2 regions of the Caloramator sp. E03 genome follow, and region 1 is predicted to be linked to the other one. Evidence: riboswitches for the same ligand, from Rfam matches in the RefSeq annotation. Region 1 holds a riboswitch; the other holds the start of a gene.
What was found. A riboswitch is a leader RNA that binds a small molecule or an ion and turns the genes downstream of it on or off. The one in region 1 is predicted to bind FMN.
Positions count from the first base shown of each region.

Region 2: another riboswitch for FMN. It lies ahead of FDN13_RS09615 (ECF transporter S component); the one in region 1 lies ahead of ribD (bifunctional diaminohydroxyphosphoribosylaminopyrimidine deaminase/5-amino-6-(5-phosphoribosylamino)uracil reductase RibD).

Region 1 covers NZ_CP040093.1:1,024,531-1,034,875, forward strand. Annotated here, with positions in the region: gene FDN13_RS05265 (bifunctional 3,4-dihydroxy-2-butanone-4-phosphate synthase/GTP cyclohydrolase II) at 1-485, opposite strand, end outside; gene FDN13_RS05270 (riboflavin synthase) at 498-1,139, opposite strand; gene ribD (bifunctional diaminohydroxyphosphoribosylaminopyrimidine deaminase/5-amino-6-(5-phosphoribosylamino)uracil reductase RibD) at 1,144-2,235, opposite strand; FMN riboswitch at 2,306-2,425, opposite strand; gene FDN13_RS05280 (methyl-accepting chemotaxis protein) at 2,468-2,797, opposite strand; gene FDN13_RS05285 (IS1634 family transposase) at 2,963-4,675, shown strand; gene FDN13_RS05290 (methyl-accepting chemotaxis protein) at 4,800-6,515, opposite strand; partial or broken gene tnpA (IS200/IS605 family transposase) at 6,611-6,886, opposite strand; gene FDN13_RS05300 (MFS transporter) at 6,987-8,150, opposite strand; gene FDN13_RS05305 (response regulator transcription factor) at 8,639-9,265, opposite strand; gene FDN13_RS05310 (sensor histidine kinase) at 9,246-10,340, opposite strand.
Region 2 covers NZ_CP040093.1:1,958,836-1,969,180, reverse strand. Annotated here, with positions in the region: gene rhaS (rhamnose ABC transporter substrate-binding protein) at 1-238, opposite strand, end outside; gene FDN13_RS09645 (ABC transporter permease) at 307-1,287, opposite strand; gene FDN13_RS09640 (ABC transporter permease) at 1,291-2,298, opposite strand; gene FDN13_RS09635 (sugar ABC transporter ATP-binding protein) at 2,339-3,841, opposite strand; gene rhaI (L-rhamnose isomerase) at 3,886-5,097, opposite strand; gene rhaB (rhamnulokinase) at 5,121-6,605, opposite strand; gene FDN13_RS09620 (LacI family DNA-binding transcriptional regulator) at 6,670-7,698, opposite strand; gene FDN13_RS09615 (ECF transporter S component) at 7,995-8,582, opposite strand; FMN riboswitch at 8,651-8,765, opposite strand; gene FDN13_RS09610 (Crp/Fnr family transcriptional regulator) at 8,785-9,483, opposite strand; gene FDN13_RS09605 (amidohydrolase) at 9,589-10,345, opposite strand, start outside.

The DNA.
Region 1 (10,345 bases):
TCGCATATAACCCCTGCAGGATAAAGCCCTGCAATTTTGGCTAAGTCAACAGCAGCCTCTGTATGTCCTGCCCTTACTAATACTCCTCCTTCCCTTGCTTCAAGGGGAAATACATGCCCAGGCCTTTTAAAATCCGAAGGCTTTGAATTCTCATCAAGAACCTTCTTTATAGTGGCGGCCCTTTCAATGGCAGATATACCCGTTGTAGTATCGCATGAGTCGATTGATACTGTAAAGGCTGTTTTATGAATATCAGTGTTGTCACTAACCATTGGAAAAATCTCAAGCTCCCTTAGCCTCTCTCTTATAATTGGCATACATATAAGCCCTCTCCCATACTTTGCCATAAAGTTTATGCTCTCAGCAGTAACCTTTTGTGCCGCCATCAAAAGGTCTCCCTCGTTTTCCCTGTTCTCGTCATCTACAACTATTACCATTTTGCCATTTTTTATATCTAAAATTGCTTCTTCTATGGTATTGAACATATCATCACCTCTTTAAATCAGGAATCCATTGTCCCTTAAAAATTCCATGTCTAATCCTTTTTTAGAATTAAACTTCATCATCTTCTCAACATATTTTGAAAGAATGTCACACTCAATGTTAACTTCATCCCCAGTCTTTTTATAAAAAAGAACTGTACTTTGGAGGGTATGGGGTATTATTGAGACTTTAAAAGTAAAATCATCAACAAATGCAACTGTAAGGCTTATTCCGTCAATTGCTACTGAGCCTTTATAAACTATATATTTTAATATTTCAAAGGGCGCTTTAATTTCAAACCATACTGCAATCTCATCCCTTTGAATGCTCTTAATAGTCCCGACTCCATCAACATGGCCGGATACTATATGCCCCCCAAAGCGGTCTGATAGCTTTAATGCCCTTTCAAGATTTACACAGTCGTTTGGTTTTAAGTTTTTAAGGTTTGTTTTAATAAATGTCTCTGTCATTATATATGCAGTAAAATTATTTGAGCTGTAATCCGTTACCGTAAGGCATACTCCGTTTACTGCTATGCTGTCACCAAATTTCACATCTTCTAAAACCTTATCCGCGTTTATTATTAATTTTGCTGATTTTTCGCCCTTTATTATTTTATTTATCTTTCCAATCTCCTCTACAATTCCAGTAAACAAACTATCACCTCTTTATATAGCCCTCGTAAAGTATGTCTTCATCAAAGCTTTTAATGTTTATGTCTTCTATTTTTACAGCATCTTTTATAAACTCAAATCCCTCTCCTTCAACAGGGGTTTTAGAGCTTTCTCCTCCTATTATTTTAGGAGCGATAAATATCATAACCTTATCGACTACTCCTTCCTTTAGAGCGGAAAAGTTCAAAGTTCCTCCTCCCTCTAAAAGGACGCTGTCTATATTAAGCTCCCCGAGGGATTTTATAAGATACTTAATGTCTACTTTGTTATCCTTAAGGGGGGTTTTAATTATATAAGCTCCGAGATTCTTTAGTTTTTCTATTTTATTATTATCTGCATATTCGCTGCAGGCTATTATTGTTTTGGAAACTTTAGTATCAAGAACATTGGAATTTAAAGGTATTTTAAGGTTTGTATCTACTATTATCCTCGTTAAATCCTTTATAACATTTCCTTCTTTTCTTGCTGTAAGGTGGGGATTATCATTGATTACAGTGCCTATGCCAACCATTATTGCGCTTACCCTTTGTCTTACCTTATGTACATATTCCCTCGATTTTTCATTTGTAATCCATTTAGAGTCTCCGCTAAAGGATGCTATCTTTCCATCGAGAGTCATTGCACTTTTTAATATTACAAAGGGAGTCTTTGTTGTAATATATTTTATAAATATTTCATTAAGCTTTCTTGCCTCATCTTCCATAACTCCAAGTCTTACATCTATTCCGCTTTTTATAAGCTTTTCAATTCCCTTCCCTGAAACAATAGGGTTAGGATCCCTCATAGCAGCAACAACCCTTTTAATTTTCTTCTCAATTATTGCATCTGCGCAGGGAGGAGTTTTTCCATAGTGGCTGCAGGGCTCTAAAGTAACATAAAGGGTTGAACCTTCAACATCATCCTTTGCATTTTTAAAGGCGTTTATCTCTGCGTGGGGCCCTCCATAGCGCTCATGATAACCTTCACCAATAATCTTTCCCTCTTTAACAATAACAGCACCTACAAGAGGATTAGGGTTTGTATAGCCCTCACCTAATTTTGCAAGTTCTAAGGCTCTTTTCATATATAACTCGTCCATTAAATCACCTCAAATAAAAAAGCTCTGAAGATATTATCCTCAGAGCACAAAAAATCTATACATAAACATGCACCTCCTTCTTCCATCCAGACTTTACTGTCGGCTCTGGAATTTCACCAGAATCTGCAGCATAATGCTGCTCGCGGGCTGTACCGCCGGTCGGGAATTGCACCCTGCCCTGAAGGATAAATATATAATTTTATAGATATTATACCACTAACATATCAACAAATCAAATTTTAAATCTTTGTATCATCTCATTTAGTTTTTCAGCAGCCTCATTCTGGCTGTGGATAGATATAGCAACTTTCTCTATTGCCTTTGTAGTTTCATTAACGTTTTCCATAATCATCTGAGCCTGTTCGCCTGTCTTTTGAGAATTTGCCGCCATATTAGCAGCTGCATCGGAAACCTGCCCAACTGTAGCTGTAAGCTCTTCTGACATAGCAGCTATTTCCTGTGACATTCTGCTTACAAAATCAGCATCCTTATAATACTGCTTTCCTGTTTCACCATATACTTTAAATTGCTGCCTTACATTGCTGTTTATAAAGTTTAGCATGTCACTGTTAGCCTCAATGCGGGTCTTTGACAGTTGCAAGACAAAAAAAGTGCCTTAAAGCCTTGATATAGGCTTATTTTTTTGTCAAATTTTAAATTTTTATAGTGCACAATGTGTAACAATGTGTTATAATATAGATATAAATATATGAAGAGATGTGAAAAAATGAGATTACAAATTGTTAAATCAAAAAATGCAGCATCCTTATATGTAGTTAAATCTGTTTATGAAAAAGGCAAGCGTACATCAAAAGTAGTTGAGAAGCTTGGCACTTATGATGAACTTTTAAAAAAACTAAACGGACAAGACCCTATAGAATGGGGGAAGAGGTACGTTGAAGAGTTAAATAGAAAAGAAAAAGAAGAGAAAAGAGAAATATTAGTAAAATACTCGCCTGTTAAACAAATTAACAAGGACGAACAGCATACTTTTAATGGTAGTTACTTGTTTTTACAAAAAATATATAACGAGCTTGGGCTGCAAAATATCTGTAAAAATATTTCGGATAAACATAAATTTAATTTTAATCTAAATTCAATACTATCAAGATTAATTTATGCAAGAATTATTTATCCATCATCTAAGCTTGCTACATACGAACTATCAAAAAAATTTATTGAGCAGCCTGATTTTGAGCTTCAGCATATTTATAGAGCTTTAGAAGTGATTTCACAAGAAACAGATTTTATTCAGTCAGAATTATACAAGAACAGTCTTAAAGTTTGCAATCGTAATAAAGGAGTTCTCTATTATGACTGCACCAACTATTTCTTTGAAATTGAACAGGAAGAAGGATTAAAACAGTATGGAGTATCGAAGGAACATAGACCCAATCCAATTGTTCAAATGGGACTTTTCATGGATGGAGACGGCATCCCCCTTGCATTTTGTATAAACAAAGGTAATACTAATGAACAAGTAACTTTAAAACCTTTAGAGCAAAAAATTATATCCGAATTTGGGCTTTCAAAATTTATCATTTGTACAGATGCAGGGCTTGCATCTACAGCAAACAGAAAATTTAATAATATACAAAATCGAGCTTTTATTACTACACAATCTATTAAAAAATTAAAATCACATTTAAAAGAATGGGCGTTAGACCCCAAAGGATGGCATCTTAGCGATTCAGACAAAGTATATAATTTAAACGAAATTGACGAAGAAACAGATATTAATAAAATTTTTTATAAGGAACGCTGGATAAAAGAAGACGGGCTTGAACAAAAACTTATTGTAACATTTTCCTTGAAATATAGAAACTATCAAAGAACTATAAGAGGTAACCAAATAGAGAGAGCTCAAGAGGTTATTGATACCAATCCTACAAAATTGAAGAAATGTAATGCTAATGATTACAAACGCTTTATTTCAAAGACTCACTGCACACCTGACGGTGAAGTAGCTGAAAAAGAATTATACAGCATTAATGCTGATTTAATAGCACAAGAGGCAATGTATGATGGTTTTTACGCAGTATGTACAAATATAAGTGATGATGCTGCCGCAATTATAAAAATTAATAGAAGGCGTTGGGAAATAGAAGAGTCCTTCCGTATTATGAAATCAGAGTTTAAGGCAAGACCAGTATATTTAAGAAGAGATGATAGAATAAAAGCGCATTTTACAACTTGTTTCATTTCCCTGATGATATATAGGCTATTAGAAAAAAAGCTTTCAGAAAAATATACGTGTAGCGATATTATATCAGGACTTAGAGAAATGAATTTTTATGAGATTAAGAATGAGGGCTATATTCCAATATATACAAGGACCGATTTTACAGATGATTTACATGACAAATTTGGCTTTAGAACGGATTATCAAATAATTAATATGAAACAAATGAAAAAAATTTTTAAAGACACGAAAAAATAAAAAACATTGTTCACTTTTTTGAAAAGTATAAAAGCCTGAGAGCCCTTGATATTCAATGGTTCTACAGGCTTTTTGCTTCGCGCAACTGTCAAAGATGAGATTATACCACTAACATATCAACAAATCAAATTTTAAATCTTTGTATCATCTCATTTAGTTTTTCAGCAGCCTCATTCTGGCTGTGGATAGATATAGCAACTTTCTCTATTGCCTTTGTAGTTTCATTAACGTTTTCCATAATCATCTGAGCCTGTTCGCCTGTCTTTTGAGAATTTGCCGCCATATTAGCAGCTGCATCGGAAACCTGCCCAACTGTAGCTGTAAGCTCTTCTGACATAGCAGCTATTTCCTGTGACATTCTGCTTACAAAATCAGCATCCTTATAATACTGCTTTCCTGTTTCACCATATACTTTAAATTGCTGCCTTACATTGCTGTTTATAAAGTTTAGCATGTCACTGTTAGCCTCAATGCTTTCCTTAAATGCTCTTTGAACATTTACAATCGTCTCCTGAATATTTTTAACAGCCTCCGATGACTGCTCTGCAAGTTTTCTAACCTCATCAGCAACAACTGCAAATCCTCTTCCCATCTCTCCAGCCCTTGCGGCTTCAATTGCCGCATTAAGAGCAAGAAGGTTTGTCTGCTCTGCTATGCTTCCTATTGTATCTGCCATAACCTTTATATTGTCTACTATTTTGCCTTTCTCAATCACATTTTCCATAAGCTTTTTCTTTTCTTCAAATATTTTTTCGTTATCTTCAATTGCTCTTTCGCTGTTTTTTTGAACTTCAAAGGCCCTTTCTTTAAATTCATTTGCGTTATTGCTTCCTTCTAAAGCTTTTTTTGAAAGTTCATTTATGCTCGCATCTACCTCTTCAATAGAAGCGTTTATCTCCTGTGTTGCTGCTGTTGACTCCTGCATAGTTCCTGCTATGCTGTTTATCGCCTCATCTATTTCAATGGATTTTATGGTTAAATCTTCAATGGCTGTGGATAAATCCTTGGAGGAAATTTGTATCTGATTTGAGCTGTCCATTATCATTTTTATAAAGCCTTTAATGTTTTCCTGAGCAGTATTTAAAGACTCTGCAGTCTGCCCAAACTCATCCTTCCTTTTTATAATAACAGGCTGAGAAAAATCGTAATTTGATATCCTTTGTGCAAAGCTTTTAATTCCCTCAAGAGGAGAAACGATGTTTTTACTTACTATGTATGCTAAAAGAAGTATTATAATAAAGGCTATAAATGAAGTTATGGCAATTATATATGTAATGGTTTTGAATAATTCTATATTGCTAGAATTATCATTTTTAGCAACTTCATCGTTTATTTCAATACACCTTTGTATCTTTTTGAAAATTGAATCGGTTACTGGTTTAAGCTCAGTATTATAGGCTAATTCTGCATTATTAAAATCATTGTTTTTAACAAAGGTTCTAACCTTGTTAACCTTATCTGTGTATTTTGTCAAATCGTTTTTAAATTCCTCATAAAGCCTGTCCTCTTCTTCAGTTCCAGGCATAGTATCATAGTGCTGAATAGATTTATATATTTTTGAAATAGAATCATCTATATTTTTAGAAATCTCATCTGTTTTGCTGCTATCCTTTTCATATATAAGCTTTAAAACATCCGCTCTTACTTGCTCCATATTCCCTTTAATTTCATACAAATCCTTAATAGATAACAAATTCGTGCTGTACATATAATTAGCTGAGGTGCTTATCTTTTTTGTGCTTATTATTCCAATAACTCCAATAGATAATTGAAAAATGAATACCAAAACAAATATGGATGTAAGCTTTTTTCTAACACTTAAATTTGTAAAAAATTTCATGTTTCTACCCCCTTTTCTCATATTTAGTTGCATATAACATAATATCCTCTTCACCCAAACTACCTATTTCTGTATTTGCTGTTTATATTTCCTCATTTTTCATATATCATTATGCTACTCTTACTTTTTAAAAATCCCATAAAACTTGATACTCTCATTTTGGGTGGTATTTCTACTAGCATTTGTATATAGTCTGGGCATACCTCAGCTTCTATTATATTTACTCCTTTCCAATTACATAATTATCTTAAAATTGCTCCTATTTTCAATCTTTTGTCTCCATAAAATGCTTTTCTTCTATATTTCGAAGCAAAATATGTAATATTTATAATTCATTTAGTACATGATAAACTATGAATATCATTATTCATAATAACAATAAGCTCCAAGTGATTTTAAATTTGTTATTGACAGACAACAAATTTATTTTATCACTTGGAGGTTATTTTTTGAAGCCTTATCCTTAAAGCTTTATTTTTTTGATGCATTATTTACTGTATAAGTTGCAATAAAGGAAACGATAAGCATTGCAATAGATGCACCTATAAATACATAACTAAAGTTATTATAATAATTTATGATTTTTCCATTAATACTTGTACCTATTGCACCACCTATAAACATGTTAAAGGATGCAAGGGACATTGCAGTACCTCTTAGGTTTGGCATAGTTTCTTGTGATGTTGATACTAAAGTAGATTGAAGAGATACAAAAGCAAGCCCAAAACCAAATAAAGCTATGACTATAAACAAAGTTGAGTTGGTTTGGGACAATAGATAAAGAGATGCAGATCCAATTAATCCCATAACCAATAAAAATTTATTTTTAAGGTTATTCTTTAGTTTTGGAGCTATTCTACCGCCTACTACCGTAGCAATACCAAATGAAGTTAATATTATTCCAACAATTAATATGTTATATCCTGTTTTTGACTGAATAAATTTACCTGTATAGGTAAAACTACCAAATACACTAAAACCAACAAGCATAATTGTTGATACCACAGAAATAAGTTTTACATTTGATAATGCTTTTTTATAAACTCCGGTCAATTCAAGATGATTTATTATTCCAGGAAGCTTAGGTAGCTTTTTAAACATAACAATTGCAAGTATTAATTCACCTAAACCATATAAGAAATAAACTGCTCTCCACGAACCAAAATAAGCAATTATGCCTCCGATAAATGTAGCAGAAGCTCCCCCTAAGAACATCATGCCCATAACTTTACCTATAGATTTTTGCCTTTCACTTTGTTCAAAAATTTCACCAATAAGTGCCATAGTTACTGGAAATATTCCTGCACCAAATGCTCCATTAACTGCTCTAAAAAATACAAGAGAAGATAGATTAAAAGCAAAAGCTCCAAGCATACTAAATATAGCGGTACCAAAAGCTGCTATATTTATAATTTTTGTCTTTCCAAATCTATCACCTAATGGTCCAAATAAAATTGTAAAAAGACCAAAGGATAGCATATATGCGGTAACTGATGTCGCAGCAGTAGTTAGACTTAAATTTAAGTCCTTAGCAATGTTTATAATTAAAGGTGCTGCAGCATAATTGTCACCATTTGCTAAGAAAGCCATTAGACCTAAAACAAGTAAAATAATTTTTTTGTCATTAGCTGTCATTTAAAAACCTCCTAACTATATAATTATATAATTATATAGTTATTATAGTGATATAATTGATTTTTGTCAATATAAAATATAAATTGTCGATTAACATTAAGAATAGATAAAAATATAGTGTATTTCACCATAAAGAACGTATACTTAATGTTTTATTATTTTAATTTAACTTAAATAATCATCATTTTTACTAAAAAAAATAATTTTTATCCAATTAGAGCTTTATTTAAAAATAATAATTAACAGGTCATGACTAAGCAATAGCCACAACGAATGCATGAAAAAGTTTGGGGGTTGTCAAAGATGACAGTAACATGAGGGACGATTACTTATTATATTAAATAAACATAATATTTTATGGATATCCCCCTAATTTTACAGATACCGTGTATGAAATAAGTAACCGTCCCTCGGCTTGTACTTTTTTCCTTTTTTGTAAAGGGACATTTTCACACTAACCGTCCTCCAAAAGCCCCTGAAAGAAAGTCTTATGATAAATTTTTGAAATAAAAAATCGCAAGCTGGGTTCTGTCCCTTAAATTAAGCTTTGACAAAAGATTTGTAATATAGTTTCTGACTGTCCCTTCGCTAAGATATAGCTTCTCTGCTATTTCCTTATTTGACAAGCCCTCGGAGATGAGCTTTATAATCTCATAATCTCTATCGCTAATGTCAAAATCTTTAGGTCTTTTTTTGTTTTCCTCTTTTATCATACCATAAATAGTTTTTGCAACGCTTTTATCAAAAACCGCATTCCCTCTGTAAACAGCCCTAAGACTTTCTGCCAAACTATCAAAGGGTTGGTTTTTAAGCACATACCCCTCTGCTCCGTTTTTTATAGCTTCTTTTATATATTCATCATCCTTAAAGGTTGTAAGTATTATAACCTTTATATCTTTAAAGTTTTCCTTTATAAGTTTTGTTCCTAATACTCCATCTAAAACAGGCATTCTAATGTCCATCAAAACTATGTCAGGATGAAGCTGCCTGCACATCTCAAAGGCTTCCTGCCCGTTTGAAGCGCAGCCTGCAACCTCAATATCCTCCTCAAGCTCGCACATTATCCTAAGGCTGTCCCTTATTAAAGCATCATCATCAACTATCAAAAGTTTCATTAATATCACCCTCCAATTTCATAGGAAGAATACAAACAATCATAAAACCCTCTTCACCGCTTACAGAAATGCTCCCTCCTATATTTCTTATTCTCTCCCTCATTCCGCTTATTCCAAGGCCCTCATGTATTTCTTTGCAGCCTGTACCATTGTCCTTAATGTAGAGCCTTACATATTTTTCATTTATATCTATAGATATTTCAATTTTTGTTGCATTAGAATACTTTGACGCATTAGTAAGTGCTTCCTTAATGTTTGCATAAAGTATTTCAATATGGGAGGCTGAAAGGCTGTTAAAATCTCCATAAACTTTAAATTCTACATCGCAATATTTATACTTATCTATTATATCTTTTATGTATTCTATTCCATAATCTTCCTTAGGTTTTATGTTATGAACTGTATCACGAAGAAGGTTAAGTGCCTTTGAAAGTTCATCTATTGATTTTTCAAGAAGAATTAAAGCCTTATCCCTGTCCTTATCAAAAAGCTTTGAACATGCCTGAAGTTGAAACAAAACTCCCGATATGCTGTGCCCTACATTATCATGTATCTGCCTTGCAATCCTGTTTCTTTCCTTTATCTTGGCAATGTGCACAGCTTCAATGGAGGATTTTATAAGCTTTTCTTTTGCGCTTTCAAGCTCATATCTATATCTTCTTTCCTTATCATAGGCATATTTTAAATCATTATTTTTCTCTTCTAAGCTCTTGTTTATATATGCTAAATATGCACAAAGACTAAGAAACATAATATATTCTAATATCCATTCATTTTTTAAAAAATACACTCCAAAAATAATAGGCGGAATTATTCCTATGTAAGCTTTTTTATAGAAAAAATCATAAAGAATTATTCCATTAAGTATTATAAAGTGCCAATCCATTTTTACTGCAAAAAAGATTAGAATTATTTCTACTATTACAATATAAACGCTGTCATAATATTTTTCTTTGATAATGTTTATGCATATAAAGATTAGAGTTAGAGCAACTATTCTATAAGATACGTTAGTGCTCATAGAAAATTTTATAATCAAATATAGAAAAAATGTTGATTTAAATATGTATTTCATAGGCG
Region 2 (10,345 bases), 930 kb from region 1:
CTTTTAAAATTGCTTCTCCTCCTAATTCTTCAACAGCATTTTTAAACCCTTCCATCATTTTTTCACCATAAGGATTTCCTGCATTTTTAAATACAATTGCAAATCTTTTTTTAGCATTTGAAGTACTATTTGTAGTTTGTTGTGTTTGTTGAGTCTGTTGGGCTTCTTTCTTGCCACATCCTGCAAATAAAGAAACAACAAGAATTAAAGTTAAAACAGTTGCTAATACTTTTTTCATTTTTATCCCCCTTACAAATATTATTTTTTATACAAACAGCTTTCGCCGTTTTGTGTCATCATACTATTTTAAATTTTTTTAAAATTAAACTTAAAATTTGGTATCATAACTGCAAATATAAGTAAAAGACCAATTATTATTAAAATTACTTGTGCCGGCACGTTTATAAGCCCTAAACCATATTTTAAGAATCCTATAATGAAAATTGAAATTACAGTTCCTAAGATGTTTCCTTTTCCACCTGAAGTACTTACTCCACCTAAAACAACCATAGCGATAACATCAAGTTCATAGCCATTTGCAACATTAGGACGTGTGCTCCCCATCCTTGATGTTAGGAAAAGTGCAGTCACAGCAGACATAAAACCTGCTAAAGTAAAAATAATTATTTTTATTTTATCTATTTTAATTCCAGAAAATTTACTCGCTGTTATATTACTACCCATAGCATAAACACGTCTTCCAAAGGTTGTTTTATGTAGCAAAACACCAAAAATTATCAGGAACACAATAAATACAATCAATATAAAAGGAATACCTCCTATTTTACCCCATCCAAGGAATTGATACCAACTTGGGAATTTACCTGCTGCCTGATCTTTTAATATTATATAAGCAATTCCTCTATAAATAGTCATTGTAGAAAGTGTTATAATCATTGGTGATAATTCTTTGAATTTCGTAATTATATATCCATTTATAAAACCACAGATCGTTCCAACTAATAAGCAAATTAAAATTGCAAGCTGCATTGGAACACCATGATTATATGTAACTGCCATAATCACTGATGAAAGAGCAACCGTTGATGCAACTGAAATATCAATATCACCAAGTATTATAATAAATGTCATGGGAAGAACAATAAATGCCTTATCGAGAAATGCCATAGTTGCATCAAGTAATTTTTCTCCATCTAAATAATACGGAGATATGTTTGCATTGATAATGTTTATAAGAATAAACAATAGTAGTAACATCCACTCCCATTGGAAGAAGAAGCTTTTTAAATCAAATTCCTTTTTGGCGATTAAATTTCTCTGTTCCATAGCTTATATCTTCCTCCTCATGAGATTATTTTTATCAACCTGTCTTTTTACAATTGTATTAAAAATTATTGCTGTTAAAATTATTACTCCTTGAATTGCCTGCTGCCAGAATGGAGAAACGTTTATCAATGGCAGAGCATTACTTAGTATTCCAAGTAGAAGAGATCCTAGTATTAAACCTGAAATTTTTCCAGAACCTCCTGCAACATTTACGCCACCAAGTACACAGGCAGCAATTACATTCATTTCATATCCCATTGCAGTATCCCCTTGTGCTGATGCAAATTTTGATACCCAAAGCACTCCAGCAAGTCCAGCTAAAGCACCCATTATTATATAAACCATCCATATTATTTTTTCATTATTAATTCCGCTTATCTTTGCTGAATCAGGATTGCTTCCAACTGCATATATCTGTCTTCCTGTTCTTGTATAATTAATAAAATAATAGAATATTATGAAATTCAAAATTGCAATAAATATCAGAGTATTTATTCCAAATATTTTGCTTGTAGCAATGTTTTTAAAACTTGCAGGCATTTGGTTCGCACTTACCCATTTGCCTTTACTGACTAAAAACGTTACTCCTCTAAATACATTCATCATTCCCAAAGAAGCTATTATCGGCAAAATAGACATTTTTGATACTAAAAAACCAACTATTATGCCACACAAAATTCCTATGCTAATTCCTATTAAAATTGCAACAATCGGTGACATATTTGTATATTTACTTACTGTCATTGCTGAAACCATGCCTGATAAAGCGAGAGTCGCACCTATTGAAAGATCAATTCCTCTTGTTACAATAACAAGCATCATTCCAACAGATAAAATGCTTAATATAGCAGTATTTTTTATCATGTCGTTTAAATTTTCAAAAGTTAAATAACTTGGGTTGCGTAGTTGAACTAGTATTGAAATAATTATTATAAAACCCAATAGACCTAGTTCTCTAAATTTTGCAATATTTGAGACTTTGGATTTTCTTTCATAAGCAATTTCACTCATAAGCCTTCCCACCTTTTACATATAATACTGTAGCTTAAAACTATACTGCGGTCTTTGATACCATTGCTGCTTCGAGTATCGCTTCTTGAGTTGCATCTTTTCTATCAAGTATTCTTGTTACTCGTCCTTCTCTCATAACTACAATTCTGTCACTCATTCCAAGAACTTCTGGCATTTCAGAGGAAATCAAAATTATTCCATATCCTTGGCTTGCAAGCTCACTCATTATCTCACATATTGCTGCTTTAGCCCCAACATCAACACCTTTTGTAGGTTCATCAAGTATTATAACCTTCAAATCAGCAGCAAGAAGTTTTGCAAATACTACTTTCTGCTGATTTCCACCTGATAAGGAACTTGCTAAATCAAATATACTTTTTGCTTTTACATTTACTTTCTCTAATAGCTCTTTAGAAATCTCTGTTTCTTTTTTATCATTTAACCATCCTTTTTTTGAATACTTATCAATTGTTGGTAAAGTAACATTTTTACCTATTCCCCATTGTAATATTAATCCCTGTTTTTGCCTGTCTTCTGGTAAATATCCAATACCCAAGTTTATAGCATCTATCGGACTTTTTATATGGACTTCTTTTCCTTCTATATATACTTTACCTTTATCATAAGGCATAATACCAAACAGAGATTGGCAAACTTCACTTCGCCCAGCACCAACAAGACCTGTAAGACCAAGTATTTCTCCTTTATGAAGAGTAAATGAAACATCAGCAAAATAACCTGTTTTCCCAATTCCTTCTACTCTAAGCAGTTCTTCTCCTATTTTTACCTGTTTTTTAGGAAACATTTGAGTAACTTCACGACCTACCATTGCGACTATAAGTTGCTCATTTGTAATTTCATCTACTCCCCAAGTTCCTATATATTTTGAGTCTCTAAATACCGTAACTCTACTCGCAAGTCTGTACATGTCTTCGAATCTATGAGATATAAATATTATTGATGCACCATTGTCTCTTAATTGTTCTGTAATTTTATAGAGCTGTTCGCTCTCTCTTTTTGTTAATGCAGCTGTTGGTTCATCCATAATAATGATTTTCGCATTAGTAGAGAGAGCTTTTGCAATTTCAACAATCTGCTGTTGTGCCACACTTAATGCTCCCATTTGTGTTTTAGGATCAATATCAGATCCAAGCTCTTTAAGAAGCTTTTTAGCATCATCATGCATCTGTTTCCATAATATTCTTTTTGTTCTTTTATCTATCTTTTCATGGCCCATAAATATATTCTCAGTAACGCTAAGATCAGGATAGCAGGTAACATGCTGATAAATTGCTGCAATACCCATTTTTTGTGCATCCTTGGGGTTTTTAAACTCAACTTTTTGTCCATTTAAGTAAATTTCTCCTGCATCTGGGGAGTGAACTCCCGTAATAACTTTTATAAATGTAGATTTTCCTGCACCATTTTCTCCCATTAAAGCGTGTATTTCACCTGGCTTCAACTGAAAATGGACATGGTCTAAAGCTTTAACACCTGGAAATATCTTTGTTATACCTCTAAGCTCAAGAATATACTCTGACAATTTAAAGTCCCCCTTCTCATCCTCTTAAAGCACAGATTATTAATTTACCAACCTTGTCCATAACCTCTTTCTAGCTTCTTCTCTTCATATCCGCTTTCAAGGTATGCTTTCATAGGATCAGGATTTAAGCCCATCTCTTCTCTTACTTTTTCAAGTAGTGGCCTTACATCTGTTTCAAATGCACATCTTACAATAGATTCAGCTCTCATTACATCATTATTTTCCTGTGCCTTTTTAAGTTCATCTCTGTCAACCAAAAGCGCCTTTGCATAAGCAGTTTGAACATTTAAAACAGATTGAATCATTGCTGGAACTTTCGGTTCTATACAGTGGCTCTGATCTATCATATATGCAATGTTCTTTGCCGTATTTCTTGTTGAAGGATCTATTTCAGCAGATACAAGCTCATTGAATATTAGGAAAAGCTCATAAGGATTAATTGATCCAACAATTAAATCGTCATCTGCATATTTTCTATTATTAAAATGAAAACCTCCTATTTTCCCTTCATCAAGAAGGAATGCAACTATATGTTCTACATTTGCACCCTGGAAGTGATGTCCGATATCTACAAGTACCTGAGCCTTTTCTCCAAGCTTTGTCGCAAATGTATATGACATACCCCAGTCTGCAATGTCAGTATGATAAAATGCAGGCTCAAATGTCTTATATTCAATAAGCATTCTCATATCATCATCAAGTGCGTCATATAATTCTTTTAGGCTCTCCTCTAAATAGTGCTTTCTTGCTCTAAAATCACCCTGACCAGGATAGTTTGTACCATCAGCAATCCAGAGGCTAAGTATCTTGGAATCAACCTTTCTTGCTATTTCTACACACTCAAGCATGTGTTCTACTGCCTTTTTTCTAACTTTCGGATCACTATTGCATACACTTCCAAACTTATATTCATCTTCTTGGAAAAGATTTGGATTAACTGCACCTATTTTTAAATTAAGATTTGCAGCATAATCTTTTACTTTTTCATAATCATCTGTTTTATCCCATGGTATATGTATTGCAACTGTTGGACATATTCCTGTATATTTATGAACCTGAGCTGCATCGTCAAGCTTTTCAAATATATTTCTTGGCATACCTATTTGTTTAAATACTTTAAAACGTGTACCAGAATCTCCATATCCCCATGATGGAGTTTCAACTTTAAATTCCTTAATACTTTTCTTTACCTTTTCTACATCAATTCCTCTTTCAATCTGTTTTTCTTCCCAAACTTTGTACTCAATGCCTGCCATATAAAAGCCTCCTTTTGTTAGAATTATTTTATTAATTTAATAAATTTTTCATAAACTTTATCCCATTCTTGTGTATTTTGTGGTTTATAAGTTTGCATTTGAAATGAATTTCTAATTATTCTTCTTGCATCATTTAAATCTTTAATTGCTCCAAGAGCCATTGCTTGCACTGCTATATTCCCTGCAGCTGTTGCTTCAATTGGTCCTGCAATTACTTCTTTCCCTGTTGCATCTGCTGTAAATTGGCAGAGCATCTTATCCTGTATACCTCCTCCAACTATATGAATTCTGTCAATTTTCTTATATAATATTTTTTCAAGGCACTCTATAGTATATCTATATTTCAATGCAAGACTCTGGGTTATACACCTTATAACTTCTCCCTTCGTAACAGGTACAGTTTGATTAGTTGCCCTACAATAGTTTCTTACTCTATTGGGCATGTCCCCTGGCAGTCCAAACTCATGATAATCTGGATCAATAAAGTTTTCAAAGGGCCTTGCTTCTTTTGCCATTTGTGTTAAATCTGAATAGGTTAATTTCTCTCCTTCTCTTTCCCATTGCCTTTTACTTTCTTGAACAAGCCATAACCCCATGATGTTCTTTAAGAATCTGGTTGTCCCCTCAACTCCCCCTTCATTTGTTATATCTAAATTCATGCTGCTTTCGTTAATTATAGGTTTTTCTAATTCAACACCCATAAGGGACCATGTTCCACAACTTATGTATGCAAAATTCTTGTCTTCGGCTGGAACAGCTGCAACTGCTGAGCCTGTATCATGTGAGGCAACTGAAACTACAGGAATTGCTGAAACATTAAGTTCCTTTTGTATATCTTCAGTAAGGCATCCGATAATTGTACCTGGATTTATAATATTAGTGAAAATTTCCTTAGGCAAATTTAGCTTCTCTATAATCTTCCATGACCATTGTTTTGTAACTGTATTAAAAAGCTGTGTTGTTGTTGCATTCGTATATTCTGTACTTTTTACCCCCGTTAAAAAGTAATTTATTAAATCCGGTATCATAAGAAATGTTTTTGCTTTTTCAAGTATTGATGAATTCTCTAATTTCATAGAATAAAGTTGATAAATAGTATTAAACCACAAAAATTGTATTCCAGTTTCTCTAAATATCTCTTCTTTAGGTATAATTTCAAAAACCTTATCCATTACTCCTTCTGTTCTTATATCTCTATAATGGTATGGATTCCCAAGAAGTTTCCCTTTTTCATCGATAAGTCCAAAATCAACTCCCCATGTATCAACTCCTATTGCGTCAATGTTTTTTTCCTCAATTGATGCCTTTAAAATACCCTGCTTTATTTCATAAAAAAGCCTTAATATATCCCAATGAAGGTTTCCATTTATAGATACAGGATCGTTAGAAAATCTATGAATTTCTTTAAGATCTATTCTACTACCATTAAAAGTTCCAAGTATCGCTCTTCCGCTGCTTGCTCCAAGATCAAAGGCTAAAAACTTATAACTGTCTTTCAATATTATCACCCCGTTATCGTTTTCATGTAAACGTTTACATTTTTGCTAAGACACAGCCTTAAATCCATATAAATTATATTCTCTCTATTTCATTTCTTAATATATCAGTTGAACGTCTAATTACCATCTCCCCGTTTAATACAATTGTTCTATTTTTTGCATTTGGATGATTAACTTTATTTATAAAAAGATTAATTGCTTCTTTTGCTATCTCTTCAATAGGCTGTCTATAAGTAGTAAGTGGAGGAGAAATTAATCTAGACATATATATATCATCAAAACCTGCAATTGCTACATCTTCAGGTATTCTAAGACCAATTGTCTTTATATAATTCATTGCTCCTATTGCCATTAAATCTGTTGACGATACTATTGCAGAAGGGTTTAATTTTTTATCTGTAAAAAAATATTTTGCTGCCTCATATCCACTTTGAATATGATAATTTCCCTCATAAACTAATTCATCCCTAAATTCTATTCCTGCCTCAATTAGTGCATCTTTATACCCATAAAACCTATCATTCGCTACTTTATATTTTGCAATTGATTTTACAAAACCAATATTTTTGTGGCCAAGTGATATTAAATGTTTTGTAATTTCTTTCATTCCCTTGTATCCATCAGTATAGACAGAATTTACAGGCTTATCTAATTGCAAATTATCCATAAATATTATTGGAATTTTTTTTGAAAGCTCAAGCAAATATTTAATAGTTTCTTTATCCCCTCTATAGGTACAAATTATCAATCCATCAATGTTTCTATTTATCAAATCATCTATACAATTTATATCTTCATTTATATCTTCACCAGTTGAAGATACTATTACATGGTATCCTTCTTTCTTTGCTGCATCTTCTATATATTTAAAAAGTTCATAATAGAAAGGGTTTATATAATCAGGTATTGTAATCCCTATTGTCTTTGACTTTTTCGTTCTCATTCCTTGAGCAATGATATTAGGCTTATAATTCAGTTCTTCTATTGCCTTCATAATTGTTTCTTTAGTTTTATAATTTACAGGAGCTGTATTATTTAATACTCTTGATACTGTTGCAACCGATACCCCTGAGCGCTTTGCCACGTCTTTAATAGTTGCCATTTCAACACCTCTTATCAATGAATACGTTATCATGAAATTGTTTTCATATATATTTTATAACAAAATAATCAAAATCGTCAATAGATTGTTGAAAATTTCAGAAATATTAAATTAAATATAAAATTTAATTTTTTTAATATATTTTAGCTAATGATTTATTAACGATAAATTATTTCAAATATCAAAAGAGTTATCTATTACTTTAAGGTTTTATTAACCTACATACAAAAAATTTTGCTCATAGCCATTTAAAAAGCTATGAGCTGAGATAAACTAATCCTATAATTAAGCTAAATTTATTTGTGTAGTATTGGTGACACTTTTTTATAAACAAGTAAAGTTATTAAAGATACTATTATTCCTTTTAAAATATTAAAAGGTAATATACTATATATTATAAGAGTATTTATATCCTTTACATTTTTATTTACCTTTGAAGCTATACCAACAACAGCTTTTATTGGAAACATTAATACTTTCTCATAGAGAGGAAGAAATATGAAATAATTTCCAAGAGATGCTATGATAGCCATAGCTACAGTTCCACATATTAAAGAAAAAACAGCTCCTTTTTTTGTTTTATTCTTCTTATATATTACCCCAGCAGTAAATACCATTGCAAAGCCTACTATAAAATTAGCAAACTCTCCAATTCCCGCTGTACTATTTTTAACTATAAGATGAAGCAAATTCTTTATAAATTCAACTAATACACCAGCAAAGGGCCCAATTGAAAAAGCAGCAAAAAGGGCAGGTATATCGCTTATATCAATCTTTAAAAAATCTGGAAACATAGGTAGTGGGAATTCCAAAAACATAAGTATAAAAGCCATAGCAGATAAAACTGAAATTTTAATTAGAGAAGATATTTTTTTGTGTGTCATAAAAACCCTCCTTATTTATCAGGGCAAGTAAACAAAAAACTCCTGAATCTTCAGGAGTTAAATAACAATTTTATCTTCTTCCATCCAGACTTTACTGTCGGCTCCGGAGTTTCACCGGATCATACCTTTCGGCTCGCGGGCTATACCGCCGGTCAGGAATTTCACCTTGCCCTGAAGATTATATTTATTTCTCTTATAAATATTATACAACAAATCTTGATAAGTCAAGTATTTTTATATATTTTCTCTTTGTTTCTATTATCTTTTCTTTTTTCATCTCAGAAACTATTCTTGATAGAGTCTCCCTTGTCATATTTAGTATAGAAGCTATTTGTGCAAGATTAATATCAAGGGTTACAATAATATGACCATTTTCATCTATTTTACTATAATCCTTAAAATATTCCTTTACAAAATTTACAAAGGAGGTTCTACATTCACCTGTTGCAAGGCTTCCCTGCCTTAAAGTCATAGTTCTAATAGAATTTACAATAATCCTTTGAAATTCCTCCCTTATAGCCTCATTATTTTGAATTAATTGTTTTATAGGTTCTTTTTGAATTGCATAGATGTAACAATTAGTAAGGGCTTTATAACTTACAACTTCCGGCATATTAATAAAGGAAGAATGTCCAAAAAAATCTCCTGAAAAAAGATAACCATAACAGAACTTCCTATCGTATAAGCCTTTTTTAACTAAAACCACCTTGCCTCTTTCAATAAAATAGATATAATCGTCAATAATGCCTTCCTTAATAATAATCTCATCCTTTATATATAAAATTTTTTTATATTTATTTTGAAGATTTTCCTCAATAAACTTTTTATAATATTGTATATCTTCCTTAGTATTGTTAGAATAAGAAGATACTATCTCTTTGTAAAGTTCATAGTTTACCATACTATCCCACGCCTTTTAATTAAAATTCAATCAGTATTAATTATCGAATTAAAAAGATAAATATTTATATTTTTTTATAAAAAAATTGCAGGTTTTTCCCTGCAATTATTTCTCATATACAATTTTTCCATCTATAAGTACATACATTGCTTTTGATTGTACATCAAATGGATGTTTATTAAACACTACAATATCTGCATCCTTTCCAACCTCAATAGAACCAACCCTATCATCAATACCTAATATCTCAGCTGGATTTATAGTTATAGCTTTTAAAGCAGTTTCCTCATCAAGACCAGCCTTTACTGCAAGAGCTGCACAAAGAGGTAGATAGTGTACAGGAATTACAGGATGATCCGTCATAAGAGCTATTTTAACCCCTGCCTTTGCAAGGACTGCAGCTGTTTCAAAGGTTAGTTCTCTAAGCTCTATCTTTGATCTTTCAGTAAGAGATGGTCCAACTATTGCTGGATAACCTTCCTTTGCAAGTTCATCAGCAATCAAATGTCCTTCAGTACAATGATCAAGAGTTAATTTTAAATTGAACTCTTTAGCAATTCTTATTGCTGTAAATATATCATCTGCCCTGTGTGCGTGGGCCTTTAAAGGAATTTTCCCTTCCATAACAGGAATTAAGCTTTCCATTTTAATATCAAAATCCGGCATATCATCCTCATCTTTTTTTCCAGCCTCTTTAGCCTTTATATAATCCTTTGTTTTGTATAGATAATCCCTAAGTATTGCAGCTATTGCCATTCTTGTAGTTGGCATCTGATGCTTATCATCATAAGTTGACTTGGGGTTTTCGCCAAAGGCAACCTTCATAGCTGCAGGCTCTTTTACTATCATATCATCAATTCTT